Regions from separate parts of the Shewanella sp. BF02_Schw genome, predicted to be linked through region 4. Evidence: predicted binding sites of a transcription regulator. Region 4 holds the regulator's gene; each other region holds the start of a gene.
The links. Region 4 encodes sigma-54, which starts transcription at its own class of promoters, with help from an activator protein. Its sites were predicted from a motif close to GTTGGCACGNNNNTNGNNT; they were not measured.
Positions count from the first base shown of each region.

Region 1: the regulator sigma-54 is predicted to act here: its motif matches at 4,805-4,823, upstream of HNW13_RS02900 (flagellar hook-length control protein FliK).
Region 2: the regulator sigma-54 is predicted to act here: its motif matches at 938-956, upstream of HNW13_RS22525 (formate/nitrite transporter family protein).
Region 3: the regulator sigma-54 is predicted to act here: its motif matches at 1,752-1,770, upstream of flgA (flagellar basal body P-ring formation chaperone FlgA).

Region 1 covers NZ_JABKAW020000001.1:610,822-618,626, forward strand. The annotation lists gene fliF (flagellar basal-body MS-ring/collar protein FliF) at 1-502, shown strand, start outside; gene fliG (flagellar motor switch protein FliG) at 495-1,550, shown strand; gene fliH (flagellar assembly protein FliH) at 1,713-2,924, shown strand; gene fliI (flagellar protein export ATPase FliI) at 2,905-4,245, shown strand; gene fliJ (flagellar export protein FliJ) at 4,251-4,697, shown strand; gene HNW13_RS02900 (flagellar hook-length control protein FliK) at 5,005-6,498, shown strand; gene fliL (flagellar basal body-associated protein FliL) at 6,592-7,113, shown strand; gene fliM (flagellar motor switch protein FliM) at 7,143-7,805, shown strand, end outside.
Region 2 covers NZ_JABKAW020000010.1:28,619-36,423, forward strand. The annotation lists gene HNW13_RS22520 (EcsC family protein) at 79-873, shown strand; gene HNW13_RS22525 (formate/nitrite transporter family protein) at 1,159-2,082, shown strand; gene HNW13_RS22530 (alpha/beta hydrolase) at 2,201-3,169, shown strand; gene HNW13_RS22535 (divalent cation transporter) at 3,312-4,028, shown strand; gene HNW13_RS22540 (DUF2306 domain-containing protein) at 4,098-4,484, shown strand; gene HNW13_RS22545 (GNAT family N-acetyltransferase) at 4,582-5,025, shown strand; gene HNW13_RS22550 (DMT family transporter) at 5,257-6,126, shown strand; gene HNW13_RS22555 (multidrug efflux SMR transporter) at 6,467-6,799, shown strand; gene HNW13_RS22560 (iron-containing alcohol dehydrogenase) at 7,066-7,805, opposite strand, start outside.
Region 3 covers NZ_JABKAW020000001.1:578,028-585,832, reverse strand. The annotation lists gene HNW13_RS02765 (protein-glutamate O-methyltransferase CheR) at 1-586, opposite strand, end outside; gene HNW13_RS02760 (chemotaxis protein CheV) at 659-1,579, opposite strand; gene flgA (flagellar basal body P-ring formation chaperone FlgA) at 1,949-2,656, shown strand; gene flgM (flagellar biosynthesis anti-sigma factor FlgM) at 2,731-3,060, shown strand; gene HNW13_RS02745 (flagellar protein FlgN) at 3,162-3,635, shown strand; gene HNW13_RS02740 (chalcone isomerase family protein) at 3,836-4,396, opposite strand; gene HNW13_RS02735 (DUF2947 domain-containing protein) at 4,477-4,956, opposite strand; tRNA gene HNW13_RS02730 (tRNA-Arg) at 5,170-5,245, opposite strand; gene HNW13_RS02725 (IS5 family transposase) at 5,511-6,260, shown strand; gene HNW13_RS02720 (flagellar assembly protein FlgT) at 6,282-7,490, opposite strand; gene HNW13_RS02715 (FlgO family outer membrane protein) at 7,760-7,805, shown strand, end outside.
Region 4 covers NZ_JABKAW020000007.1:7,402-15,206, reverse strand. The annotation lists gene HNW13_RS19950 (calcium/sodium antiporter) at 1-823, shown strand, start outside; gene HNW13_RS19945 (KpsF/GutQ family sugar-phosphate isomerase) at 868-1,845, shown strand; gene kdsC (3-deoxy-manno-octulosonate-8-phosphatase KdsC) at 1,848-2,414, shown strand; gene lptC (LPS export ABC transporter periplasmic protein LptC) at 2,411-2,971, shown strand; gene lptA (lipopolysaccharide transport periplasmic protein LptA) at 2,958-3,539, shown strand; gene lptB (LPS export ABC transporter ATP-binding protein) at 3,536-4,267, shown strand; gene HNW13_RS19920 (RNA polymerase factor sigma-54) at 4,410-5,894, shown strand; gene hpf (ribosome hibernation promoting factor) at 5,920-6,207, shown strand; gene ptsN (PTS IIA-like nitrogen regulatory protein PtsN) at 6,210-6,653, shown strand; gene rapZ (RNase adapter RapZ) at 6,650-7,513, shown strand; gene HNW13_RS19900 (HPr family phosphocarrier protein) at 7,534-7,805, shown strand, end outside.

The DNA of each region.
Region 1 (7,805 bases), on a different contig from region 4:
AACAGAACAAGAATTAACTAATATTCGCCGCTTATTAGAAGGCGCGGTAGGTTTTAGTACCCAGCGTGGTGATGCACTAGAAGTGGTAACGGTGCCGTTTATGGACCAGTTAATTGAAGTGCTACCTGAGCCAGATATGTGGGAGCAGCCTTGGTTCTGGCGCGCAATTAAATTGGCATTAGGTGCAATTGTTATTTTAGTGCTCATTCTAGCCGTAGTGAGACCTATGCTTAAGAAGCTAACCAATCCCAATGGCATCAACATGCCTGACGATATTCGTCCAGGACATGAGTTAGCTGAAATTGAAGATCAGTATGCAGCAGATACCTTAGGTATGCTTAATACCAAAGAGGCGGAATACAGTTATGCTGATGATGGGTCAATTCAAATACCTAATTTACATAAAGATGATGATATGATTAAAGCAATTAGAGCGTTAGTGGCAAATGAGCCCGAACTTTCCACTCAAGTGATTAAAAACTGGTTACAAGACAATGGCTAATGAAAAAAAAGATAAAGCAGCTAAAGCAGAGAAATCAACAGCATTTGACCCCGAGTTAATTACTGGTGTTGAAAAAACGGCTATTTTACTGCTCAGCTTGAGTGAAGCAGATGCGGCGTCAATTTTAAAACACTTAGAGCCTAAGCAAGTGCAAAAAGTGGGTATGGCGATGGCAGCAATGGATGACTTTGGTCAAGAAAAGGTCATTGGCGTTCACCAATTATTTTTAGACGATATTCAAAAGTTTTCTTCTATTGGTTTTAACAGTGAAGAATTCGTCCGTAAAGCGTTAACTGCAGCATTGGGTGAAGATAAAGCCGGTAATTTAATTGAACAAATTATCATGGGCAGCGGAGCTAAAGGTCTGGATTCATTAAAATGGATGGATGCACGTCAAGTGGCCACCATTATTCAAAATGAACATCCGCAGATTCAAACAATTGTATTATCGTATTTAGAACCCGATCAAGCTGCTGAAATTTTTAGTCAGTTCCCTGAAAATACCCGTTTAGATTTGATGATGCGTATTGCCAATCTTGAAGAAGTTCAGCCTGCGGCATTGCAAGAATTAAACGACATTATGGAAAAACAATTTGCGGGTCAAGGCGGTGAGCAAGCGGCTAAAATGGGTGGCCTAAAAGCGGCTGCTAATATCATGAACTACCTCGATACCGGTGTTGAGAGTCAAATCATGGAAACCATGCGTGAGTCAGATGAAGAAATGGCGCAGCAAATACAAGACATGATGTTTGTGTTTGAAAACCTCATTGACGTTGACGACCGCGGTATTCAAGCATTGTTACGAGAAGTACAGCAAGATGTGCTGATGAAAGCACTCAAAGGTGCGGACGAAGCGTTGAAAGAGAAAATTCTGGGTAATATGTCTAAACGTGCAGCTGAATTGCTCCGTGACGACTTAGAAGCCATGGGCCCCATCCGTATTAGTGAAGTTGAAGTGGCACAAAAAGAAATTCTGTCTATTGCCCGTCGACTCAGTGACAGTGGTGAGATTATGCTAGGCGGCGGCGGTGGTGACGAGTTCTTGTAACCATGCGCATATTCATTAGTGTGACAGTACTGGCGGGTATTTCTATTTGGATATCTGTCAGCTATCTGTATTATTAGGTTGTTAGTAGTACTCTTAATATTGTGTACTACTGTTAATATTTTTGTTTTGAGCCAATGTTTTTAACAACACAAGTGATGAATTATGCCTGAATCAAAACCGCCTAAAGATGCACTCACTACCGATAGCGAGGCTGAATTTAGTCATTGGCAGCTACCTGATATTACCAAAGATAGCAGTCTAGAACCTTCAAATTTTTTTGGACATTTCGCTGAAGCTCACACACCTAGTCCTGTTACTGGGGCTGAGAAGTCTATGGCGCCACCGACGATGGCGCAAATTGAAGAGATTCGTGCTGCAGCTGAGCAAGAAGGGTTTGAACAGGGTAAGCAAAACGGTCATCAACAAGGATTAGAGCAAGGGCGTTTAGAAGGACTAGAGCAAGGTCATCAACAAGGTTTTACTCAAGGCGAGCAACAAGGATTAGACGCTGGGCAAATTAAAGCCAATGAGCTTATAGCACAACTTAACCACATTATTTCCCAATTCGAGTTGCCATTATCCATTTTAGATAATGAAATTGAAGCGGAATTGTTGGCCATGACAATCAGTTTAGCCAAATCGGTTATCGGCCATGAGCTTAAGACTTATCCAGAGCATATATTATCGGCGCTACGCCAAGGCGTTGACGCACTTCCATTAAAAGAACAGTTGGTTAAACTACGCTTTAATCAGGCTGATGCTGAACTCGTAAACCAATGTTACAGTGCCGAGCAACTGCAAAAAAATCAGTGGCAAATCGATATCGATCCGACGTTATCTAATGGTGACTGTATGATTGAAAGCGTTCGTTCTGCTGTCGATTTACGGGTAGAGCAGCGTATTAACCAAGTGTTTAGTGAATTAGACGCCCAGTCGAATCAGTTAGCTAAAAATGTGCAGCAACAAAAATCAACTCATCCACAATATCAAACCACAGCAGTCGATAATTTTAGTGAACATCAGCAAGCAGCTGAACTTGCTGGCACAACCGATAATACAGAAGACACCGATAGAGACGAGATTGGCCAAGGTGATGTCGAAGAGTCTGGCGCAGAGATGGGCGCTAATACCGTTACTGAAACATTAGAGCAACACGTTGATACTTCTTCGGCAGCGTCAATCGACGCTGAAGACTCTGATGTTGTTGATTCTGATGCCGGTGTAACTCTCGATACAAGCACGAAGTTCAATACAAGTGCGCCTCTTAATTCAAATGCACAAGCCGATACCTCAACAGCTGGTAAAGTCGCAGACGCTCAGCAACAGACGAAAGACCTATCTCAAGGAAATACCGATGAGCACTCGTCAACATAAACTACTGAACAAATTCGCTGTACATCATAAACACGTGTTACCGCTGCGACCAGTTGCAAGCGGCCAGTTAGTTAGGGTAGTTGGTTTAACGCTTGAAGCGACTGGATGCCGCGCGCCTGTTGGTAGTTTATGCTCTATTGAAACCATGGTTGGCGAGTTGGTTGCTGAGGTTGTCGGCTTTGATGACAAATTACTGTATTTAATGCCTATTGAAGAGCTCAGAGGCGTTTTACCTGGTGCCCGTGTAAAGCCTTTAGGTGAACAATCAGGATTAAATGTAGGCTTGTCATTATTAGGCAGAGTATTAGACGGTAGCGGCGTGCCGTTAGATGGTTTAGGCCCGCTTAATACAGATCAACATGCATCGCGTCATGGTCCTTATATTAATCCATTATCTCGACGAGCGATTACTGAGCCGTTAGATGTCGGCGTTCGTGCCATCAACTCGATGTTAACGGTTGGCAAAGGGCAGCGAATGGGCTTGTTTGCGGGTTCCGGTGTGGGTAAAAGTGTGCTACTTGGCATGATGACTCGAGGATCGAAAGCCGACATTATTGTGGTGGGGTTAGTGGGCGAGCGTGGTCGTGAAGTTAAAGAGTTTATCGAAGAAATTTTAGGTAAAGAAGGCCGTGCGCGCTCAGTCGTTGTGGCTGCACCAGCGGATACGTCCCCGTTAATGCGCTTACGAGCCTGTGAAACGTCCACGCGTATCGCCGAGTATTTTAGAGATTTAGGTTACGATGTACTATTGCTGATGGACAGTTTAACGCGTTACGCACAAGCACAACGAGAAGTCGCTCTTGCTGTCGGTGAGCCACCTGCAACCAAAGGCTATCCACCTTCAGTATTCGCTAAGTTACCGCGTCTGGTCGAGCGAGCGGGTAATGGCGGTGCTGGACAAGGTTCAATTACCGCTTTTTATACGGTATTAACCGAAGGTGACGACCAACAAGATCCTATCGCCGATGCTTCTCGAGCAATTTTAGATGGCCATATTGTATTATCTCGTCAGCTTGCTGATTCGGGCCATTATCCCGCTATTGATGTAGAAGCATCGATTAGCCGTGTCGCGCCAATGGTGATCAGTGAAGAACATTTAGAAGCGATGCGTAAAGTTAAACAGATGTATTCGCTGTATCAGCAAAATCGCGATCTGATTTCAATTGGGGCCTACTCACAAGGCAGCGATCCTAGGATTGATAATGCCATACGCTTACAACCTGCAATGAATGCCTTTTTGCGGCAGGGGTTTAAAGACCCGGTGACGTTTGAAGAAAGCCGAGTCATGTTGACTCAAATTGCCGCACAGTGTCAGGGATAATATCAATGACTCGAACTGACCCACTACTGACGGTATTGAAGTTAGCCACCGCAGCAGAAGACCAAGCGGCATTACAGCTTAAGTCTGCGCAATTTGAAAAACAAAAACGCCAGGGGCAGTTGGACGCGCTAAACAACTATCGTTTAGATTATATGAAACAGATGGAAGGGCATACAGGGACTACATTGCGTGCTAACCAATACCATCAATTTCATCAATTTATTCGTCAAGTCGATAGCGCTATTACCCAGCAAGTTGCCGCGGTTAAAGATGCTGAAAAACAAGTCGGTTATCGTCAAATTCATTGGCAAGAAAAACAACAAAAACGCAAAGCGGTAGAGATGCTATTAAGCCAAAAAGCAACTAAAGCGATGGTGATAGAAGCTAAGCGCGAACAAAAAATGTCGGATGAATTTGCTATGCAGCAATATTTTCGCCGAAATCTTAAATAACACTACCTGCCAAATGACTCTCTAGTCCTAATATCGTTTTACGGTTAACTTTTTTCATTACTCTTTTTGTTTATTTAATCCACCGAAAAATTAACCAGTTAATGAGTATTGGCATTTAAATTGCTTAATATCAATAATTGAAATGAAAATCGTCAGCGAAGCGACAGTGAATTCCTATTTATAAGGTTTTCATGATGACCTTATTGATATAGCGAAATAAACCGTTATATGACGCATAAGGTTTGAATACTGAGCAATTTTTTAGATGACCAATAACTTAACCTTGTTTGATTGAGTGGAGTAGATTATGCAGCAGATGAGCAATATCTTACTTGGCAGTAGCAGTAAATCTGCCGATGTGAGTACGAAGGGGAATGTACAAGATGTTGAAAATACATCATTCTTATCTGCTTTCAATCAGGCGAGTGAATCCGATCTTGTTATACGGCGCAGTGGTAATACAGCGCAGGTGTCAATGGATGCTGAAGTAGACAAAACCAGTGTTGCCTTAGCAAACGAGTTGTCTACCGAAGAAAATGCTGATGCGGAATTGATTTTTGCTCAACTTAATATGGCAGATTTATTTAATAAACGTCATTCCTCTGGCGGAAATGAATTGCCGCATGTCGATAAATCCGACGTTTATTTTGACGCAGCAGTTTCCACAGAACCTAAAAGCAATACCGTAGATGTAGATCTTCTTGAGCTTGAAGCTGATGTTTCTTCTATTAAAGATGTTCTTTCTCAGCTTAGTCCAGAAGAACTCGACAACTTAATGGCATTTGCTGATTTATCTGCACAAGATTTACAAGCTCTAGACAATCAAGATTTAAGCAAATTACTTAGTGACTTCAATTTACAAGCACAGGTTATGACTAGCAGTAATGAATCGCCTGATAGTGTGCTTAATAGTGAAGAACAGAGCCAAATTGATAAATCAGTTGCCACAAGTGTAGCTGTTCAAGGCCAAGTTAGTGCGACAAACCAGAGTTTAGCAACCGCTAAAGTCGATAAAACTGTTGCTTCTGGCGTTAGCCGTTCTGCAGCGTTAACTGCAGCTACATCAGCGATGACAATTGACCCTGAGACCATTTTAGGTGACAAAACTCGTATTGATGGCAACATCCAATTAGACACTGATAATGCCAAAGTACTAGCAAAAGCTGATTTTTCGGTGGTCCTAGATTCCTTAGCGGCAAAACGCGCCTCCGGTGATCCTTCAACCGCTGTAAATCAAACTAGTTTTGGATTAGATACTCTGGCTGACATCGGTGACACTGACAGTAAGGCGTTACAAAATCAGAGTAGCTTTACCTCGGTCCATAAAAGTGATGTTCCACAATTTCAGCTATCGTTAAGACCACAGGGAGAGCCTGGTGCTCAGATGCAAGAGATGATCCAGCGTTTTTCTCCTGTAATGAAACAGCAGTTAATAACCATGGTCAGTAATGGTATTCAACAAGCTGAAATTCGTCTTGATCCACCAGAACTTGGACATTTAACGGTTAAAATTCAAATTCAGGGCGATCAAACTCAAGTACAGTTTCATGTAGCGCAGTCGCAAACCCGCGATATAGTTGAACAAGCTATGCCTCGATTACGCGATATGCTGGCTCAAGAAGGATTGCAACTGACAGACAGCCAAGTGTCCCAAGGTGATGGTGGTAGTGAACAACAGCATGAACAATCATCTAATCAAGGTGGGGGAGACAGTCAGTTGGACGAAATTTCAGCACAAGAGGTCAGCTTGATGACAAATCCATCAAGGAGTTTACATTCAGCTATAGATTATTATGCTTAAGCAGGTAACCTATAGCAATAATATGACTTTTCAATAAAAGCTGACTACTTAGCTAAGTTTCAATATTAATCACAATGTTGATTAGGAACCAGAATGCCTGAACAAGAATTAGAATTAAACGAACCCGCTGAAGGCGGTAAAAAAAGTAATAAGCTGCTCATCTTTGGTGGTATTGGTTTAGTGTTGGCTTTACTGATTGGAGGCGGATTGTGGTTTTTCATGGGGACGGATGAGCCAGCCCCTATTGCTGTAAACGCTGATGACGCTACAGAAGCTGTTGCACCGGTCAATAATGCTCAAGCTGATTACGTTGGCATGCCTAGGCCTTTCCTATTTAATTTACCAGGTGTCGATCGAGCTAGATTAGTTGAAATAAAAGTTCAATTAATGGTGCGCGGTGAAGATGATAGTGTGCTTACACAAAAACATATTCCATTAATTGAAGATGCATTACTAACTACTTTTAGTGCAGCTGACGTACAAAAACTCAGTACCCAAGCCGGTAAAGATGAGCTGCGTCAGTTAGCCTTACTCAATGTTCAAAATACGCTGCAACCAATAACAGGTAAGAAAGTTGTTGAAAAAGTCCTGTTTACTGGTTTTGTAATGCAATAACCAAAAGCATTAACTGCTAAGGCGATGATGTGAGTGATTTATTAAGCCAAGATGAAATTGATGCGCTTTTGCATGGTGTTGATGATGTTGATGATGATGAGATAGAAGAGGACAGCGCTGATGCGCGTTCTTATGATTTCTCTTCTCAAGATCGAATTGTGCGTGGCCGTATGCCCACGCTTGAAATCGTAAATGAGCGATTTGCACGGCATTTACGCATCAGTATGTTTAACATGATGCGTCGCGCAGCTGAAGTGTCGATCAATGGCGTACAAATGCTGAAGTTTGGCGAGTATGTACATACTTTATTTGTGCCAACCAGTTTAAATATGGTGCGTTTCAGTCCACTTAAAGGCACTGCATTAATCACCATGGAAGCACGTTTAGTCTTTATTCTGGTAGACAATTTCTTTGGTGGTGATGGTCGTTTTCATGCCAAAATTGAAGGCCGTGAATTTACACCAACAGAACGCCGTATTGTACAGTTGTTGCTTAAAATTATTTTTGAAGATTATAAAGAAGCATGGGCACCAGTAATGGATGTGGAGTTTGAGTACCTCGACTCTGAAGTGAATCCTGCAATGGCGAATATTGTCAGCCCGACAGAAGTGGTCGTGATTAATTCGTTCCATATCGAAGTTGATGGCGGCGGTGGTGATTTCCACATTACCATGCCGTATTCGATGATTGAG
Region 2 (7,805 bases), on a different contig from region 4:
TTCAAATTGGTGATAAGCGCTTCTTGAGGTGCAAAACACAATCGCAGCACTACGTTACTTCACAACTAAGGGGGTTATTTGAATATTTCAGAATCACATAAAAAAGAGCTTTTAGTTGCTAAATCACTATTAGAAAATCCTGGTCTAGCGGTAAAAATAACCAATTTAATCGGTACCCCTATTGAGAAAGGGTTAGCGCTTCTACCGGATAACTGGAATAAAAATATCGCTAAAGTGACCGAAAAGTCGCTAATTAAAGCATCTGAAGCGGCAATCTTTACTATGAAAGATATTCCCGGAGAAGAATCATCTAATCTTTGGCATAAATTAGGCGTTGCTGCTAGTGGTGGTGTGGGTGGTTTCTTTGGCTTGGCTGCAATAGCGGTTGAACTTCCTATTTCGACATCAATCATGTTGCGTTCTATAGCTGATATTGCTCGTAGTGAAGGTGAGTTGATTACCACTCTGGAAACAAAAATGGCTTGTTTAGAGGTGTTCGCACTAGGGGGCGAAAGTGATTTAGATGATGGTAGTGAATCGGGATATTTTGCAGTAAGAGCCGCCCTAGCAAAATCGGTATCAGAAGCTGCTGAGTTTATGGTCAAAAAAGGTATTACCGATGAAGCCGCGCCTATTTTAGTCAAACTTATTACTAAAATCGCTGAAAAATTTGGTGTTCAAGTGACTCAAAAAGCAGCGGCACAAGCTGTACCTGCTATCGGTGCGGCAGGCGGTGCCATAATCAACACTTTGTTTATTGATCACTTTCAAGATATGGCCCGAGGTCATTTTATTGTGCGAAAATTAGAGCGTATATATGGGTATGAAACCGTAAAAAGTGCTTATCAGTCGTTACCCAAAAATGGTAATTAATAATCATAATTCGTGAAATTAACCCGTTTTTATTCGGCTAGTAAATGACAAGTGTGCTTTGAATTTTGGCAATAATTTTGATTTGGATTTACTTATTCCATCGGTTAATCCTAGTAGAGGTTCAATAAGCATCGCAGTAGACAATCAATACATGACTTATTAATAATGTATTGATAGGTCATTTGTGAGGCGGCAACGTTTGTTGAATTGATGATATAAAGCATCTATTCTTTATGTACTTAAATGGGACCTCAAGCTAAATTTAAGCCAGAAAAGGATATCAATATGACACTGCACGGACCGGAACAGACCGAAAATACCCAATCGACAATAACCAGTGATTCAAAGTGTGGCGACAAGGTTGAGATGCGTGAAGTACGCGAGAGTCAGCCGACGCAACCAGAGATATCGCTGACAGAATCTGAGCGTGATGCAGTGATTGAACATGGCAGTCTTTCATCGCTTACGGTTTATTCTATTATTTTGCGTGAAGGTCAAGAAGAACTCGATCGGCCGTTGATGTCGTTGTGGTGGTCAGGAATAGCGGCTGGTATCGGCATTTCAGCGTCTGTTTTGGCCGAAGGTATTATCCGCAGCAACATAGGCTCCGATCATCCTTATTTGTCTATCATCGAAAGCCTTGGCTACACTTTTGGTTTTGTCTTAGTCATTCTCGCAAGGCTGCAACTTTTTACTGAGAACACCATCACCGTGGTGCTGCCGCTACTCGCTAACACCACAAAACATCTTCTTGTTTGCACCGCTCGCTTATGGGGAATTGTGTTAGCAGCAAATTTTGTTGGCACGTTTTTCACGGCGGCAATTGTCGTGCACGGTAACATACTGACAGAAGACATCCTTACCGCTATCCTCCAGATATCTCGCCATGTTGCAGAGTTAACGCCTTCAGAGACATTAATGCGCGGCATACCAGCAGGCTTTTTTATTGCCGCACTGGTGTGGATGCTACCCTCGGCCAAAGGGTCTGAAGTGTTGGTCATTATTATGTTTACATGGCTCATTGCTGCTGGAGAATTTACTCACGTTATTGCCGGGTCTAATGAAATATTTAGTTTGGTACTTAATGGTGAAATGAATTTTTTTACTGCGTTGTCGCACCATATCGGCCCTATGTTAGTGGGTAACATCATTGGCGGTACAGGGCTGTTTGCGATGTTAGCTTATGGCCAAGTTCGACAAGAGATGTAGGTTTACGGTTGAAAAAAGCGAGGTTGTTTTAAATCAAAATGGCTGTCATGGTGCGTTTTGTTGTTTGTGAATGATTTATTTGAATGAGGGTAATATGAAGAAATTTTGTTTGGTATTAATGACGCTATTTGCGGTGGTATCACAGGCATTGGCTGCAAGTCCGGTTAAGTATAATAAAGAGTTAGATGGGTTTGATTATCCCTTTGAAGTTAAAACATTTAATGTTAACTCGCAAAATAAAGATTTAAAAATGCGTTATATGGATATTGGTGATAAAAATGCAGACAAAGTCATCGTGTTGTTGCATGGTAAAAATTTTTCAGGCTATTACTGGGAAAGGATTGCCAATGACCTGCTAAAAAGAAAATACCGAGTCGTTATTCCAGATCAAATCGGTTTTGGTAAATCTTCAAAACCAAATGCTTATCAGTATAGTTTCGGCCAATTAGCTTTAAATACCAAGTTATTATTGGACAGTTTAGATATCAAAAAATTTGATCTTGTTGGTCACTCAATGGGCGGGATGTTAGCGACTACATTAGCGGCTAATTATTCTAGTGCGGTTAATAAATTGATTCTGATTAACCCTATTGGTTTAGAAGATTACGGCAAATATGTGCAGTTTAAAGATGTTAACTTTTTCTATAAAAATGAGCTCGCTAAAACACTCGAGAAAGCGAGAAACTATCAGAAGAAAAATTATTATGATGGCAAATGGTCAAGCGAATACGAGAAGCTGTTAGAGCCTGTGAGAGGAATGCTTGCTGGGGATGATTGGCAAGTTGTTGCTTGGAATAATGCCTTAACTTACGGCCCGATTTTTTCAGAAAACATTGTCGATAGGTTTTCACAAATTAACAATGAAACAGTACTTATTATTGGCACCAGAGATAAAACCGGCCCAGGTAGAGGGTGGTTAAAAGAAGGCGTAACCAGAACATTAGGCGACTATAAAAATCTGGGTATTAATACTCAGAAACTGATTAAAGGTTCAAAACTGATTGAGTTGGATGGGTTGGGTCATATCCCCCAGTTTGAAGACTATGATGTTTTCATAAAAGCATTTCATCAGGCTCTTGAGCAATAATAAACATAAAACCTGGCTTAAATCTCTAGCATTTTTTGTGCATTCGCTGCACTTATTATGGCCAAAAATGGTTCCATGATTGTATGGCTTAAACCGATTATGGCAAATTACTGCGGCGTTATACCTTTTAAAGGATTAAAACATGTCTTTGCTGCTAACTGTTTTAGCAACCACACTGCTTGCTGGTTTGGCTATGCCATTAGGCGCTTTAATTGCCCATTTTGAGAACGTGAGCAGTGAGTGGCTCGAACAGGAATTTAGGCACAGTGTCATGGCTTTTGGCGGCGGTGCTTTATTGTCAGCGGTTGCTTTGGTTTTGGTGCCAGAGGGCATAGCGAGTCTTAAGCCATTACCTGCTTGTATGTGGCTTATGGCTGGTGGACTGAGTTTTATGGCCCTTGATATTTACCTTAACAAAATAGATACCCCAGCCTCTCAACTAGCAGCCATGCTGGCAGATTTTATTCCAGAATCAATCGCTTTGGGTGCTGCATTTGCGACAGGGAGTAACAACGCGTTCTTATTGGCAGCGTTAATCGCGTTACAAAATGTGCCAGAAGGATTTAGTGCCTACCGTGAATTAAATGCATCTTCTGCGTATAAACCCCAAAAAATAATCATCATGTTTTGTTTAATGGCAATGCTGGGTCCCATAGCTGCAATGTGTGGTTATTTGTGGTTATCAGAGTCACCAGAAATTATTGCGGCAGTGATGCTTTTCGCATCTGGCGGTATTCTCTACTCCATATTTCAAGATTTGGCTCCTCAGGTAAAACTAGAAAAACGTTGGGCACCGCCAATGGGAGCTGTATTTGGTTTTGGTCTTGGTATGTTGGGATTAATGTTAACCACGTCATGATCTCTGTGCTACATAGTCGTGCTAAATAATTCTGCAAGCATCAACGTAATGAACTGGGAATAAAAACAAATGGATTACATCAATTTATCTTATCTGCATTTAGTCACTGTAGTGCCGGCATTTTTCATTGGCACTTATTTACTTATTGTTAGAAAAGGTACGCCTAAACACAAAGCATTAGGCAAAATTTATATGGTGTTGATGTTGTTCACTGCCATCGTGTCACTGTTTATGCCTGCTCAACTCGGAAGTCGCTTTTTGAATCACTTTGGCTATATTCATTTGTTAAGTCTTCTAACGCTTTACGTTGTTCCTGCGGGCTATTTTTATATTAAAAAAGGCAATGTTCGGGGGCATAAACGAAGCATGATTATATTGTATTGTGGTGGTCTCATTGTCGCGGGCACCTTTGCTTTTATGCCTGGTAGATTATTGAATGATTGGATTTTTAGCTAACCAGTTGATTGATTGCAATACGCTTTTACACATTATTATCCATGATGAGTTTAACGATGAAAGTGGATGACATGGTTAAACATATACGGGTGGACTCATGAAATACCAGTTTGGCTCAGGCACGGTATCAGATATTTTGGCGGTATTAGCGCAAATTCCAGAGTTTGAAAAAGCAATGTCTGTGGACCTTATCGAAAACCGATTAGCAGGCAAAAACTATCTGATTTTAGTGGCAGGATTAGATAACAAGCCAGTGGGGTTTAAAGTGGGCTATACGTTATCTGATGGTCAGTTTTACAGCTGGTTAGGCGGTGTAGTTCCTGAGCATCGCAACATGAAAGTTGCATCTCAGCTGCGACTTATTCAAGAGTCTTGGGCGATTGATAATGGCTTTAAATCTATTAGTGTTAAATCGATGAATCAATTTCCTGCCATGTTACAGATGCTTATCGCGAGTGGTTATCAAATCTGCGGTTATGAGGATAATGGGTCAATAACCGACAGTAAGATCGAGTTTATTAAATTTTTACAAACACCGTAAAATAAATAACCCCGCGTAAAGCTCGAGCCTTCCTTATGTCGCCTGTTATCGTGACTTAGTATTAGTAAATGAACAGATAAACGCCCTATGAAAGCTCTGAAGCTATGAGAGATTACCGCGATTCACTCAATGGTATGACTTGTGTGCATGATGATAATAAATACTGCAGGGTTTGACGTGGCTCAGGTAGAATGCCGGCACTTAGCTTTTTCATTTTTAGGCGTATTGTAGATGCAAATCAATCGTGTACTTCTGACCGCAGTTGGTAGTGTTTTACTGGCTATGGTGACCATTCAATCCGGCGCTTCTTTAGCAAAGCAACTTTTTCCCTTGGTTGGGCCTGAAGGCACTACTGCATTACGTTTAGGTTTTGCGGCTGCCGTACTTTGGTTGGTGTTTCGTCCATGGCGAGCATTACCCCAAGGCCGAGATTGGCAGAGTATTATTATTTATGGCCTGTGCTTAGGCGGGATGAATATCCTGTTTTACTTGGCCATTGAACGGATCCCGCTTGGGATTGCGGTTGCGCTTGAGTTTACCGGCCCTTTGGCAGTGGCTTTATTTAGCTCTAAGCGAAAAAGTGATTTGTTTTGGGTTGCTTGCGCCATTGCAGGGATTTTACTGTTGCTGCCTGATTTATCTAGCTCGCAAGGACTTGATCTTGTTGGTGCATTAATGGCATTAGGTGCAGGCGCGTGTTGGGCTGGTTATATCTTATTTGGCACTCGCACAGGCAAGCAAGCTTCTGGTGGTATTACTGTCGCATTAGGTATGACCGTAGCTGCCATCGTGCTTGTGCCGGTTGGCGTTGTAAGCCAAGGCTTAGCGTTAATTAGCTGGGAAGTGTTACCGCTTGGTTTATTGGTAGGGGTGTTATCTAGCGCCTTACCTTATTCTTTGGAAATGATCGCTCTTAGAAATATGCCAACACAGGCCTTTAGCGTGCTAATGAGTTTAGAACCTGCGATTGCTGCATTGGCTGGATTTATTATTTTAAGTGAGCAATTAACCTTGCTACAGTGGTCTGCCATTGGTTTGGTGATTATTGCCTCAATAGGCAGTAGTTTCACGCCTAAAAAAGCCGTTGAAATGGGCGTGTAGCTTTGTTTATAACCCTCACTGATTGTTCCAATTGCTAATTACATTGAGGTTCTCTTTTGCTTATAGCTGAAGGTGCTGCGAGCCACAACAGCTAGCTTATGCTGGCTGTGTGTTTAATGTTATCTCTTAAACGGTAATAGTGACTTCTCGCTCATCAATTCCAGCTCAATTATTTCTGCATAGAACCACAATGTTATCGATTAAAAATGGCAATGTTAGCAACCTATTGTGTGGTTGTTAAATGTACAGTGACTCAGAAGGATATATAAAATACTAGACTGTATTTTTATTGTTTAATCTTTATACTTGCGGGCTATTTTGTCTTGGTAAAATGTGAAAAATGAAAAGTTGGATATTTTTGAGTGTGGCCATTTTAACTGAAGTTGTGGCAACTTCTGCGCTTAAAGCCAGTGATGGATTTTCAAAATTAGCGCCTTCAATCGTAGTTATTGTGGGCTACGTGTTGTCTTTTTATTTTTTATCCTTAGCACTAAAAGGTATTCCTGTTGGTATTGCTTATGCCACGTGGGCTGGGTTGGGTATTGTGTTAATTACAGCTATCGCTTGGTTGATGTATGGGCAAAAACTCGATTTAGGTGCGCTGGTTGGTATGACGTTTATTTTAGTCGGTGTCGTTGTGATGAATTTATTCTCAAACGTTACGCCGCATTAGTATTAGCGTTAGTACATCACAAATAACATAGACATTGCGTAGCCGAATCCTTGTGTTTTTCTCCACTTTTTTCTCCACTTTTCGAGCCGACGGTACCCATTTCTCGTTAATAGTGCTAATGCGCAGCGTTTTTAGGCACAACAAAAAGGGGCTTAACAATGATAGTCATTGTTAAGCCCCTTTTTGTTTAGTGTTAGTCATAGTCTTGGATGTAGCCGCTCAAGCCTAAGCGATGAATGGGTTGATCGCCTAGGTTGTAAGCACTATTACCACGCCATATCTAAAATCTTACGGCTGGTAGCTAAATCGACTTGGCCGCTTTCAGATAATGCCGTCATACCGTGTGCTTCTAAAGCATCTACTACTAGGCTAAGTTGTTCTTGCGTTACACCGTGATCGCGTAAACGTACTGGTAACCCCACTTGCTTGAAGAAAGCCTCTGTTTTATCAATGGCTTGATCTACACGGCTAGCCTCATCACCTTCAGTGATATCCCAAACACGTGCTGCGTATTGCACTAATTTAGCGTGTTTTTGCTCTTTCAGCACACGCCATAGTGATGGCAATACAACGGCTAACGTTTGTGCGTGGTCGATATGGAATAGCGCAGTTAGCTCATGTCCAATCATGTGAGTAGACCAATCTAATGGCACGCCAGTGCCTATCATGCCGTTTAGGGCAGATGTTGCACTCCACATTAAGTTAGCGCGGGCATCGTAGTTCGTTGGCTCTTCAACAGTGATAGGACCAATTTCAATGAGGGTACGCATAATACCTTCTGCCATGCGGTCTTGTACGCGGGCATCAACTGGGTAAGTCGCATATTGCTCAAGCACATGCACAAATGCATCGACAACACCGTTTGCAACTTGAATTTTTGGTAAGCTGAACGTTAATTCAGGATCAAGCATGGCAAATGTTGGGTAGGCACATGGGTGATTTACTGGGAACTTACCACCTTGATAGCTTACGACTGCAAAGGCGTTCATTTCTGAACCCGTAGCCG
Region 3 (7,805 bases), on a different contig from region 4:
CTAATCGCTTCACATTATCTTTAACTTTCATGTTACCCGAAGGTAAAGCATCAAAAAACTGACGTTTACGTTCTTCAGACAAACCACGAGCAAGTGCTAAACCATCATATTCAGCATTTTTACAACGATCTAGCATAGAAGGTGATAAATCTGTTGCCTGAATTGTCGCGCCTCCTGGTAAAGCACCAGGTTTACGTTGTTGATATTCCAACACCGTCATGGCCAACGAATAAGGTTCTTGACCTGAAGAGCATGCCGCCGACCAAATTTTTAATGGTCTGCCAAGCTTACTGTATTCAGGCAGTAGAGTATTGTGCAGTAATTCAAATGGATAACGGTCTCGAAACCATAACGTTTCATTGGTGGTCATCGCATCTATCACTTCAGCGCGCAGTTGCCGTTCTATCGGTTTCATCGACTTTTTAACTACCTCAGACAAAGAAGGCAAATTATGCTTCCCCATCAAAGGCGCTAAACGACTGCGGACTAAATATTGTTTGTTCTCACCTAACACAATACCGCTATGCTGTTCTAAAAACAGCCTAAATTGATTGTACTCTGCTTCAGCAAGTGATTTATCTGTCACATTATCTTCCTAATAGGTAAGCCTATGAACTCAACCTCCAATATTTTGCAATATTTTGCAATAATAAAAGGTTTATAAACTTAAATGTTTGTTAACCGCTGCGGCTAACTCATCGGGGTTAAACTTAGCAATAAAGTCGTTAGCCCCTACTTTTTGTACCATCGCTTGGTTAAATACACCACTTAATGATGTGTGCAATACTACTTTGATATTCTTTAATTTTGGATCATTACGAATTTCAGCCGTTAAGGTATAACCATCCATTTCAGGCATTTCAATATCAGAAATGATTAACGGAATTTCAACTGAAACATCATCCATTTCTGCGGCAATACTTTTCAGTTTTTCCAGCGCCTCTCTACCATCTTTAGCGGTATCGATTTGCAGATTTAATGACTCTAACGAACGAATAATTTGTTTACGTGCTACAGCAGAATCATCAATAACCATAATATGATAATGCTGTTCTCTATCAATAGTTAATGCTTCATTGAGCTCTTTACTGATAGAAGTCTTAACCGGTGAAATTTCATCAAGAATTTTTTCAACATCTAGAATCTCAACCAACTCACCTTCAATCTCTGTCACCGCAGTTAAATAAGAAGAACGGCCAGAACCTTGCGGTGGAGGCATAATGGCTTCCCAATTCATGTTGATAATACGTTCAACTGAACTGACTAAAAAGCCTTGAATACTTCGGTTATATTCAGAAATGATAATAAAGCAATTTTCTGTTGATGTCAGTGGGCGTCCACCCGTTGCGGCACTTAAATCGATAACGGAAATGGTTGAGCCACGAATATGAGCAACACCTTTAACAAAACGGTTTAATTTAGGCAACGTAGTCAGTGGTGGGCATTGCAAAACCTCTTTCACTTTAAACACGTTAATGCCAAACCGTTGACGGCCGCTAAGCCTAAACAATAGCAGCTCGAGTCTGTTTTGCCCGACAAGTTGGGTACGTTTATTTACTGAATCTAAAATGCTCGACATAACAAGGCCTTGTAGTTAACTGTCACCCAAAAGGATAAAAATTGTTCTTTGAAATTATAGTAAACCTTGGTTTAGCATAATACGGTTAGTACATATTTTACTGATGGTCACTCAATTTGAGTGTAAACCATCACCAATCTAACAAATACATCTCAATTTAATGAATCAAAAAGTGGGCATGCAACTTGCTTTAATTTTGTATAAATTAGCTCGCACTGTGAACTGACACTTTTTTGACGAAGGGATAATGTTATTCTTATGTCCCCTAGCCCATTTATTTTAGCTTATTGTGTATGCAGAGATTACTCGCATATTTTTCGTTTTTCAAAGTATAGGTGCATTCTGGCAAAACAAGCTAGTATCTTCATTATGAAAGTATTTTTTTTATGTTTTTTGTGTTCAATAGCATTTTCTTTGCCTGCAATTGCTAGCGAAGAAATTATCACACCTTCACTATCGACCATTTATGCGTTAGCTAAAGAGGCGGTAGCCAAAAAAATTGATGCTGACTCAAAAGCTAAAGTGCAAATAACCCCACAAAACCTTGAGGGCAGAATCAGTCCACCAGCCTGTTACCCACCGATTAATGTCGAACTTGCCAGTGAACGGGCTATTAGTCGAAATAACATGGTAAAACTCAGTTGTAATAGCCCTGACTATGACTATCCATGGCAAATGTATCTCTCTGTTCGAGTCGAAATCCAATACCCTGTTGTGGTGGCTAACCAACTATTGTCCCCTGACCAAATTATTGGCGAACATCATTTACAAGTCATGTATGTTGACCAATATAGCTTAAAAGGTCAGTTTTTTTCCGACACCACGACATTAATCGGCTCGCGGGTGAAACGTCGGGTAGCGAAAGACTCTCCAGTATTAAGTAATAACCTGTGCTTTGTTTGCAAAGGTGACACTGTTTCTATTTATGCTAAAACCACTAATGTAGAAATAAAAACCCTTGGGGAAGCATTGCGTGATGGCAATATCGATGAGGTTATCAGAGTAAAAAACAGTAACACTAGCAAACAATTCGATGCGGTTGTAATTGGCGTTGGCGAAGTTGAAGTAAGAATGTAAAATAGCGTTAAAGTTTTTTCCTGGGGTGCCGATAGCCTGATTGGAAAACCTGATTCATTACGCTGGAGCCTCCCATGGCAATTGATATTAAGCATAACACTGCTACCAATACACAAATGCGCACTGCACGTGACACGCAGTCTGCTACGCAATCTACAACTACTGCAGCCCCAAAATCAGCTGCACCGGTTAAAACAGATTCCGTTAGCATTACCTCTCAAGCTCAACAGCTTCAGAGCGCGCAAACAAAAATGGCATCGTTACCAGAAGTAGACCAAAAAAAGGTCGCTGAAATTAAGCAAGCAATCTCTGAGGGACGATATAAAGTCGATCCAGAAAAGCTTGCAGCGAATATTGCCAGCTTTGAAGCAGAGCTAGGCGGTTTATCGTTTGACAGAGAGTAACCGTTAAACGTTACTCTTTAACTTGTTTTAACGACATACAGATAATAGGTGCAAACTTGCACCATAGAGAAGTGTTAGTTAAAAAAACCTAAGAGTAATTTATGACAGAGTTAAACCAGCCATTACACAAGCAAGCAAGCGAAGATCAACGCAAAGAGCTACACCAACTGCTTGATAGTCAAAATCAGACATTAACGCAGCTGAAATCGCTTATTGTTGGAGAGAAAGCGGCATTATCCAAACAAGATGCCGACAAACTGCTGGCGCTTTCCAAAGATAAAACCCAGTGCTTATTCAATATGAAAGCCACTGACGAAAAACTGGCAAGCCACCCACAACACAATCTGCTCACCACCGATACTGAACTGGCACAACAAGTCTCACGAGCTAAAGCTATTCTCGCCGAGTGCAAAGACATCAACAGTCAGAATGCCAGCTTGATTGAGCTCAATATCGCCAGCCTCAATCGTTTTGCCCAGGCATTACAAGCCAGCCGCAATGCCTCAAGCTTGACCTATAATGACAAAGGTAAAACCTCTACCATTTCAACGCTGGGCAATGACTTTTCAGCCTAATAAAACTTAGCAACAGCCTAGAGCGCTGCGCTGCTAGGACGCTTCGCGGCTAGAGGCTATAAAACCTTAGCGACAGCCTAGAGCGCTACGCTGCTAGGACGCTTCGCGGCTAGAGGCTATAAAATCTTAGCAGCGAAGCTGTCCCTAGAAGCGCAGCGACCCTAGCAGGACGTAGTCCGCCCTAGAACCTAGCAGGTGATTTATTGAGCTAGCATAGCTTGGCGTAAACTTTGTTGTACCGGAGTTTCACCTAACCAAATCTTAAGTAAAGCCTGACGAAATGCCTCTCCAACAATATCTCCCTGAGCATTACCATTTTTGATACTGCTCACGCCCTTGCCTTTTTGGGTGACAAAAGTAAATTGATCACCGTCGACAATTTCATCTGCAAACAATTGGGTAAAATGTTCAATATCTTTGGCAATTGAGTGTGTGTCATTGTCGGTAGCAGCTTCAAAACCGTCAGTAATGGCATCACGCATTTTGTTTGAAGTGATCATCCCAGAAGTAATCGTTAGCTGGATCACCGCTATCGGCTGAGTAAGCACATCTTCTAGAGTGTGCACTTTTGTCGGCAGATATAAACTACCCACATATAAATCCATAAAAAACTTACTGCGTACACCAGCGCCATTCAATATCAATGGCTGCTCTGCTACTGTAATTTGCTCTGCTACATCAACATCTGCAATCATGCTAGCTTGCGCCAACAACGGCATCATTAACGATAAGCTCAATCCAATTGAAGCTAATAATTTCATATAAACTCTCTAAAAAACTGCAATATCAACGACTACACCATCAGCCGTTTAACCAACAACCGCAACTCAAGTCGGGTAATTTAACCGCGAACGCCTAATTTATATTGGCCATTCTGTAGAAACATCAATGCTTGCTTGTGCTTTGGCGAGATTAAAATTGGACCATCATCAAAAAATAAAAAGCACTTCCAATTACGCACAAACACATCCCAGCGAGTTTCAACTATTTGGTATTTTTCATAGCAAAAGTACACCACCGCATCATCAGGCCATTGAATATGCGCAATAATTGCTTCGGGCATCGCATTATCATTAGAATCCCATGCCGACTGCCAATGCTCCGTTGCCACCCAAGCATCTTGCTTTATTGGCCAATCACCTTTTTCAAACAGCTCTGCACGACTGCTCTTATTGCTTATCCACTTATCCCACACTTCCATGGCACTTTTATCGGTCAATGGCTTAATCAAGGCCTTATCATCATCTGATACAGGCAAATCTTTATGGTTAAAAATCCACTTACGCTTATAAAGATCAAACGGAATATATGAATGTGACAAACAACTGCTCCTAGCAACAAAAAATGAAGTGCAATTATAACGCTAAAGCCGATCAGACTGCGATAGCGACAGGGATAAATGATGTGATGATTTGTTAAAATATTAATACTGAAGATAAAAAGATTAATTGAAGAAAAGTCTGAATCTAGGAAAAAAACGACTAAATGAAAATGAGGGTAAAAAGAATAGTAGCAAGAATTAACATAAATTATATGGTCTCCCCACAGGGACTCGAACCCCGATCGGCCGCTTAGGAGGCGGCTGCTCTATCCTGTTGAGCTATAGAGAGACCCAGTGATTATACTGAGTTTATAATCGAATTAAACCTTTTATATTTAATTGCTTGATTAATAACCAACTAATTCATAATCGCCTTACTCTTATCGATTAGCACTTAGCACTTAGCACTTAACTCTTGAGTCTTGAGTCTTGAGTCTTGAGTCTGAATTATTAACTTCTTAGAGCTAGGGGCTGTTGATCTTTGTTTGAATTTTGTGCGAAGAAGGTAATCTCGTATAATTCACTTCGCCAAAAACAAATACAACGAGATTACCATGCCCCGATTAATGCTCACTGATGAGATGTGGTCGAAGCTAAAAGCTATTCTGCTTGATGATAGAGTTTATAACAAGCAAGAGCATCGATTTACGATGGAAGGGATCCTTTACCGATTGCGTGTCGGCTGCCCTTGGCGAGATTTACCTGAATATTTTGGCTTATGGAATACCATTTACCGTCGTTTTTTACTGTGGTCAAGAAAAGGTATTTTACTCAGGCTGTTCAAAACATTATCGACTAATAGTGATACTGAATGGGAATTTATTGATGGAAGTTATGTAAAAGCACATCAACACAGTTCAGGTGCATCATCTGATGAAAATCAAGCAATTGGGCTAAGTCGTGGTGGTAATACAAGCAAAATCCATCTCGCGGTAGATAGCTATGGTTTACCGATAGAATTCATTGTTACAGGTGGAGAAGTTCATGATAGTAAAGCAGCTAATGCCCTTATTGAACTGTTGCCACAAAGTCATTTTATTATTGCAGACAAAGGCTACGACAGTGAAGCGATTAGAGATAAAGTGCGTGAATGTGGTTCCAAGCCAGTGATCCCTAGAAGACAAAATTCGAAGCAAGGAAATGGAGATATCGATTGGTGTTTATACAAATATCGGCATTTAGTTGAAAATGCTTTTGCTCGGCTTAAGCATTTTAGAGCGATAGCGACCCGCTATGATAAATTGAAAATTAATTTTGAAAGCCTGCTGGCTCTAGCTTGCTCTATAATTTGGCTGCCAATGTGAAAGATCAACAGCCCCTAATCATTAGTTCTTAATCGCAATATCATTCACTTGAATATTATCTGCACTGTCGATGCCGTCAAATATTGCGGTTGAGCTGTCTTCGGTAACTTGTTCGATAACCACATTGGCACGGCTTTTTGTGGCGATGGCACGCATGGAATTAAATCTGTCTGGGATATTTTTTTGTAATACGATTTGGAACTTATCACCCATTTTAACACCATTTTTACGGCCTAAATTGATGATAATACGATCCCCTTGCCTGGCAACAATTTGGCCTAGTAATGGACGACAGTTTAACTGCTTATCCAGCGACATCACGCTTTGCTGTAAAATATCGCTGATCGCCTGACCATAAGATGATCGCCAAAAGCGCTGGTTAGCAGGTGAGACGATTTCTTGTCTTTCAAATTCCCAAGGCGCTGAGGTGGCGAATGATTCTGACCACACCACTTCACCGCTGATCCCATGGTAAAGGGTTAATTTAAAAATAAACTGCCTTAGTGGATCATCCTCGACAAAGCCCATATAACTACTTTGAGCAGGTTCGGTCGAAATATCAATGATTTCAGGTTGCAGCAGATATTGGCTGTCGGTGATTTCGCCTAACCAACTGGGAATACGATATCCTTTAAAGTTGACCAGTTGATTGGTGTTATCAATTTTTTCATCGGCATGTAGTCGTGCAAAACTGTATCGCGACTGTGCATTGATAGCTTTACCTAATTGCTCGGTGATCCGCTCTTCAAAGTGAGCTAATTGACCATAACGTAACTGTTCGCGTTCTTGTAAATAGGCTTGTGGCAACATAATCGCGGCCTTGAGAGACTGGCTTTTACATTGTGCGTTAGGTTCTTGTTCGCTGAGTTCAAGCTGTAACACCACGGTAATGGTGTGTTGGCTGATCATTTCACTCATTAATTCAACGTTATTGGCCGATCCCATCCGCTGAATTTGAAAGGTATCTTGAGTAAGCCGACCTTGGTTGACTTGTTGTTCGCTGGAAAAGTTAACCCCGGCTTTTAAACTGGCGTAATTTAATGCTTGGCTTATGGCGTCTTCACGGGCTTTATCTATATCGCCATTAACGATTTTAGCCTTACCAGTCACTTCAATTTGTTCAGCCAATACCGACGACGTTACACACAATGCACTCACGCATAGCATTGCTATTACGGCAAGGTGATTAAAGGTTTTTGTTCGGATAACAGGGCTGTGTCGGATCAACATACAATGTCCTAATGTCAAAAAATCGTCTATTTTGCACAATTGTGTAAATTCAGCTTACTCTATTTTAATCAAAGCAAAAATTGTGCCGACTCACTATATTAGTGGTTATTTTCGATGTTGCACTATTACAGTAAAGCTTTGAACGCATTTGCCGATATAAAGACACCAATAATAAAGAGTACATAATTGGCCTTAGTTATCGATGGACAAGGCGATTAAATGACTCATTTATACCAAGACTAGCGGCATTATTTGTTAGAGGAATTATTATGATTAACAGGCTTTTTATCTCCACGGTCATGCTTGCGTCGTTAT
Region 4 (7,805 bases):
GGGTAGCTCTGCACCTGAAATGTTTGTTGCGGCCACCGCATCAATGGATGGCATGCGTGATACCGCCATTGGTAACGTATTGGGCTCAAACATTGCTAACATTACCTTAATTTTAGGATTAACAGCCTTACTAGGTGCCATTAGCTTAGATTCGAAGACCTTAAAACGCGAAATACCTATCATGCTTGCTGCTACGGTATTTGCCGGTTACACCTTGCATGATAATGTGTTGACACAAACAGAAGGTATCATGCTTATTGCATTACTTTTGTTGTTGATGGGATATTTCATTTGGCAAGCTACTCATGACAAAACCCCAGACAGCTTAGATGATAAACTTGAATCTGAGATCCCTAAAAATGTGCCAACCTTTCATGCTATCATTTGGCTGGTTGTCGGTATTATATTGCTCCCCCTATCAGCAAGTTGGATGGTCGATGGCGCTGTAGGTATTGCAACGTTTTATGGGTTGTCAGATCTGGTGATTGGCTTAACCATTATCGCAGTAGGAACCAGCCTACCAGAATTAGCGGCCTGTATTGCTGGAGTATTAAAAAAAGAACACGACCTTGTCATTGGTAACATTGTTGGGTCTAACTTGTTTAACATTCTTGCGGTACTGGCACTACCAGGATTGATCTCCCCTGGTGAAATAGATGCTTCAGCCAGTGGAAGAGACTTCTATATGGTATTAGGCACCAGTGCAGCATTAGCCGTTTTAGTATTATCCAGTGGCGCTAAGCAACAACTTACTCGCTGGCATGGCGCACTATTATTAATCACCTTTATTGCGTACCAAATTGTTGTCTTTCAGTCGCATTAGATTGGAGCATGAAGGTAAAGTATTAAGCTAACAGAGAGAGTCGTATGGTAAATCACACTCAATTTCGTCAATGGGGTCGTAAAGTCATTGATATAGAAAAAGCTGCCTTAGATAATTTATATCAATATGTAGACTCGGTTGAGTTTGACCAAGCATGTCAATTGATCATGCAGTGTAAAGGTAAAGTGATTGTCATGGGGATGGGCAAATCAGGTCATATTGGTAACAAAATATCCGCGACCTTTGCCAGTACCGGCACACCGGCATTTTTTGTTCACCCTGGTGAAGCCAGTCATGGTGATTTGGGCGCATTAGCCAAAAATGACATTGTACTCGCCATTTCCAACTCTGGTGAATCAAGCGAAATACTGACATTAATGCCTGTTATCCAACGTATGGGTGTACCAGTGATTGCGGTGACCGGTAAACCAGACTCTAATATGGCGCGTTTATCCAAAATCCATTTATGCATTCAAGTGCAAGAAGAAGCATGTCCATTAGGATTAGCACCCACTTCCAGCACCACTGCAACACTTGCTATGGGCGATGCATTAGCCATTGCTTTATTACAAGCAAAAGGTTTTACTCGTGATGACTTTGCCTTATCACACCCAGGTGGCTCTCTTGGAAGAAAATTACTTCTAAAAGTCGACGATGTCATGCATAAAGACGATGATTTACCGATCGTCAATGATGATATTTGTATTACTGAGGCACTTTATGAAATATCTAAAAAGGGCCTTGGCATGACGGCAGTAGTCGACCATGCCAATAAACTTGTGGGCATTTTTACCGATGGTGATTTACGCCGGGTTATCGATGCAGACGTGAATCTTCGAATCACTCCTATTGCCCAGGTTATGACCGAAAATTGTGTGACCTGCCCTGCGGGGATTTTAGCCGCACAAGCACTGCAAATCATGGATGAAAAGAGCATCAACGGACTGATTGTCGTTAATGAAAAACATCAACCGATCGGAGCATTAAACATGCTCGATATGGTTAAAGCTGGAGTCATTTAATCATGTCAGAATCAACCTCGTTTCACCAAGGATTTTACGGCCCTGTCAGCAATGATATTTGGCAACGAGCTCAAAAAATCAAACTGTTAATCTGTGATGTCGATGGAGTATTTTCAGATGGACGTATTTACCTCAGTAATGCAGGTGAAGAACTCAAAGCGTTCCACACTCGTGACGGTTATGGTGTGCGTTCTTTGCTTACCAGTGGTATCCATGTTGCCGTGATAACAGGACGTAAATCCAAGATTGTTGAAAACCGCATGACGGCATTAGGTGTAACACATATTTATCAAGGTATTGATAATAAATTTGAGCCTTTTGAGCAATTATTGTCGCTCTATAATGTGACTGCTGATGAAGTGGCTTACATTGGCGATGACATGGTAGACCTACCTGTAATGAAAGCCGTAGGACTAGCCGTTTGTGTCGGTGATGGTCATCCGTTTGTCAAACAACAGTGCCATATGACAACCACCCTCAATGGTGGCCACGGCGCACTGCGTGAACTCACCGATTTATTACTATTAAGCCAAGATAAATTTGCCAGTGCTCATGGTATGAGTATATGAGTAGAGTCACGCTAGGTATTATTGCTTTTTTTGGGCTTGCTTTTATATTGTACTGGCAAGCACAAGTAAAACGCAGTGAAATGGACGCGGTACAAATACGCGGTATTGAGCGCCCAGATTTTGTTGCAGATAACCTACGCACTACAGAATTCAACCAACTAGGTTTCGTCGAAAGTCGAGTCAGCGCCGAACACATGGAGCATTACGCCTCAAGTGACATCACTCACTTTACCAAACCTATTTACCTCATTTACCCTGAAAACGGTAAAGCACAATGGCAATTAAGTGCAGACCGTGGGCAATTGAATAAAAATACCAGCAAAGTCACATTAGAAAATAATGTTATTATTGATGCCATTGATATAGAAGAACCCCTGCAGTCACTGAGTACCCAAGCTATTACGGTGGATTTAACCACTATGATAGGATCCTCACAAGAGATGGTGTACATCAAAGGTAAAGGGTTTATTATTCAAGGTTTAGGCCTACATGCTGACTTGAATTCGCAAAAATTATCGCTACTAAGCCAGGTAGAAGGAACATATGAGCCACATTAATCGTCTCCACACTCGCGCCAATGTTATGTTATTAAGTAGCATACTTTGTATATTGAGTTTGCCTGCCATAGCGAAACAAGGGGATCTGAAACAAGAATTGAAAATCGCTTCAGTCAGTCAGTCTGCCGACATTAAGAATAATCAAATTGTTTTTAATGGTCCGGTAACGATTGTCCAAGGCACGATTAATATCAATGCAGATCAGTTACGGGCGTTTACCCCTGAAAACACCACCAGTAAGAGATTAATTGCTACTGGCACCCCGGCTACATTTTCACAAGAATTAGATGACGGTAAAATTGGTACCGCAAGTGCTAACGAAATTAGCTATGACCTTGCCACCACTACACTCACATTGACTGGCAACGCCAAATTGGATCAATCAGGTAGCCAGGTTACCGGTAATAAAATCAAGTACAACATCAGTGCTCAAGAGCTGATTGCCGAAAGTACTGGTACAGGGCAAGATCGGGTAATCACCATCATTCAACCAGAGAATTTCCAAGACGAGTCGGCGCCAAAGCAAAAACTCCCTGAAATTCCTGTTAACAAGCAGATCAAACCATGACCCAAATTACCTTAACCGCTGAAAATCTAGCTAAAAGCTATAAAGCTCGTCAAGTTGTTAAAGATGTGAGTTTAACGGTTAAAACAGGCCAAATTGTCGGTCTTTTAGGCCCCAATGGTGCAGGTAAAACCACCACCTTTTATATGGTTGTCGGCTTAGTAAAAAGCGATAAAGGCCGAATATTGATTGACGATGACGACCTTACTGCCGATCCAATGCATTTGCGCGCCCGCAAAGGTATAGGTTACTTACCACAAGAAGCCAGTATTTTCCGCAAGCTTACCGTTTACGACAACATAATGGCCGTACTGCAAACTCGCAAAGAGCTCAGCACAGACCAACGTATTGAACAGCTTGAGCATCTACTCGAAGAGTTCCACATTACTCACATACGCGACAGCCAAGGCATGTCGTTATCGGGTGGTGAACGTCGTCGTGTTGAAATTGCGCGCGCTTTAGCTGCTAATCCAAAATTTATTTTGCTTGATGAGCCCTTTGCTGGTGTTGATCCTATTTCGGTCATCGACATTAAAAAAATCATCCAACAACTTAAAAATCGCGGTTTAGGGGTATTAATTACCGACCATAACGTACGTGAAACGCTAGACGTTTGTGAGCGAGCCTATATCGTCAGCCAGGGTAATTTAATTGCCGAAGGCACACCTGATGAGATATTAAGTAATCAACAAGTTCGAGCTGTGTACTTAGGTGAACAATTCAAGCTATAGTTACTTTACTGGCCTTTTAGTCTAGCTAACTCATTTCATTGAACGATACCTAAACAACGTTAAATGTCATTGATGTTTATGGCAATCCATTACAGTTCGAGATTGTCATTTTTATGGAAAATCATCTAGGGATAAGCGGTAAATGAAAGCGTCACTCCAACTTAAAATGGGTCAACACTTAACCATGACCCCACAATTGCAGCAAGCCATTCGCTTACTGCAATTATCGTCATTGGAGCTACAGCAGGAAATCCAACAAGCATTAGATTCAAATCCATTGCTTGAAATAGAAGATGAGTTTTCTGAAGCAAAAAACTCCTTAAAAGAAAACCGCGACCAAGCGGATACCGACTTTAGTGACAACAGTATTGTTAATGTCGAAAAAGACACTTCCACCGTCGACATAGCAGAATCCATGACCAAAGAAACCATGGATGATTTAGCCATGGATACCACATGGGATGAAGTATACACAGCCTCACCTATGTCAGGTTCGGGCAGTGCAAGCATGCGCGATGACGACATGCCCTTTCAAGGTGAAACTACTGAAGGTTTGTACGAACACTTAGAATGGCAAAAAAATCTCACTCCATTTTCAGACACAGATCTCGCCATTGCCACCGCCATTATTGATGCCATTGATGAACGCGGTTATTTAACCCAAAGTACCGAAGATATTCTCGAAGCCATGGGTGATGAAAATGTGGAACTCGATGAGGTTGAAGCGGTATTAAAACGCGTTCAACACTTTGACCCTGTGGGTGTTGCAGCACGTGATTTAAGCGAATGCCTATTTATTCAATTAGCGCAATACTCTAACGACACACCCCATATCGATAATGCACGATTGTTAATCAAAGGCTATTTAGAGTTAATTGCTGGCCGTGATTTCAGATTATTGATGCGTAAAACAAAACTAAAAGAAAATGAGTTACGTGACGCAATCACTTTAATCCAGACACTCAATCCTCGTCCGGGCTTATTAATTACCCCCATGGATGATGAATACGTGATTCCCGATGTCACAGTATTAAAGAAAAATGGCCGTTGGGTAGTAGAGTTAAACCCAGACAACATGCCTAAAATTGGTGTTAATCAGCAATATGCAGCCATGGCTAGAGGCAGTAAAAACCCGTCGGATAGTCAATTTATTCGAGGCCATCTGCAAGAGGCTAAATGGTTTATTAAAAGTATTGAAAGCCGTAATGATACTTTACTTAAAGTGGCAAATTGCATTGTGCAATTTCAGCAAGGCTTTTTTGAATATGGCGAAGAAGCCATGAAGCCTATGGTGCTCAATGATATCGCTGAAGCTGTAGAAATGCATGAATCGACCATTTCACGAGTCACCACACAAAAATATATGCACACCCCTCGGGGCTTATTTGAACTAAAATACTTCTTCTCTAGCCATGTCAGTACTGACGATGGCGGGGAATGCTCATCAACGGCCATTCGTGCTTTTATCAAAAAGCTGGTTGCCGCAGAAAACCAGAAAAAACCACTGAGTGACAGTAAAATGGCTCAGCTTCTGGCAGAACAGGGCATAAACGTTGCTCGTCGTACGATAGCAAAATACCGTGAAGCAATGATGATCCCGCCCTCAAACCAACGTAAGAGTTTATAACCTACTAGGCAATGGAGGATTTTTTATGCAAATAAGTCTGACTGGGCGTCATGTCGAAATAACAGAATCTTTACGTGAATACATCCACAGTAAATTTTCAAAGCTTGAACGACACTTCGATCAGATCCATAATGTACACGTTGTGCTCAATGTAGAAAAATTACAACAAAAAGCAGAAGCCAAAATCAACATTAATGGCGCAGAAATTTTTGCAATGTCAGAAAGTACTGATATGTATGCTGCAATAGACGCCCTGATCGATAAACTCGACCGTCAGGTAATTAAACACAAAGAGAAGAATACAAAACACTAACGATGGAACTTTGTACCATTCTGCAGCCGGAATGCACTACCTGTGCCACACCGGGCAGTAAGAAAAAAGTACTGGAACTCATCAGCAATTTAGTCGCTGCCCAGTACCCAACCCTGTCTTCGCAAGAGGTTTTTGAAAGCCTGTTAGCGAGAGAGAAAATGGGTAGCACAGGTATAGGAAATGGCATTGCGATACCTCATGGTAGATTAACGACCATCGATCACCCTATCGCGATATTTATTAAATGTGAAGAAGCCATTGCCTTTGATGCAATCGATAAGCAACCCGTGGATCTTTTATTTGCTTTGTTAGTCCCTGCAGACCAGTGCCAACAACATTTAGGCACGTTATCGAGCATGGCCCAAAAGTTAAGCGATAAGCAAATATTGAAACAGCTTCGTAAAACTCACGACGCAACAGAACTTTATCAGGTTATTACTGCATGAAACTAGTTATAGTATCGGGACGTTCAGGCTCAGGGAAATCCGTTGCCCTGAGAGTATTAGAAGACCTAGGATATTATTGTGTTGATAATTTGCCTTTACCACTCATTGGCACATTATTAGCCCAGCTTAAAGGCAGTAATGATTTGGTTGCGATTAGCGTTGATGTTCGTAACATTGCAGAACAAGGTAAAGTGCTTCAAGACCAATTGGCACTACTTCAAAATGACACTGAAATTATCAGTTTCTTTTTAAATTCCAATGACAAAGTATTGCTTAAACGTTACAGCGAAACACGTCGATTACACCCGTTATCTAAAAATCATATTTCACTGCAAGAAGCGATAAAACTAGAAGGCCGTTTACTTGAGCCTATCGCAAAAATTGTTGATCACTATATCGACACTTCTGCGCTAAACATCTACGAATTAAGCGACCAAGTTAGGCAAATATTATTAGGCAGTGTTGATAAAGAGTTAGTGATTAACTTTGAATCTTTTGGCTTTAAACACGGCATGCCGACAGAAGCAGATTTTATGTTTGATGTACGCTTTTTACCCAACCCACATTGGGAAATAGAACTGCGTCCATTTACGGGTTTAGACGAGCCCGTACAAGAATTTTTAGGTCGTCAGCCATTAGTTAATAAATTTATTTGGCAAATTGAAAACCTATTTGAAACTTGGATGCCGCATTTAGAACGTAACAATCGCAGTTACCTTACCATCGCGATTGGTTGTACTGGTGGTCAGCACCGTTCGGTATATATTGCAGATCAATTAGCAAAACGATTTCGACAAGGCAGTAAACACACGGTTAATGCTCGCCACAGAGAATTAAATATCAGTGATACTAATAACTAAGTGAGCATAGGATCGCGTCAATGATCAAACTTGAACGCCAAGTGACCATTTCAAATAAATTGGGGTTACACGCCCGTGCCGCCACAAAACTCGCGATGTTAGCGGCGGATTTTGATGCTAACATCACCTTAACTCAAGGCGAAAAAAACGCCAGCGCAGCTAGCGTACTTGGGCTATTAATGCTTGAAAGTGGTATCGGTAAAATGATTAGGGTGACAGCTCAAGGCCCAGATGCTGAAGTAGCATTAAACGCAGTGTGTGATCTCATTAATGCTAAATTTGATGAATCTTG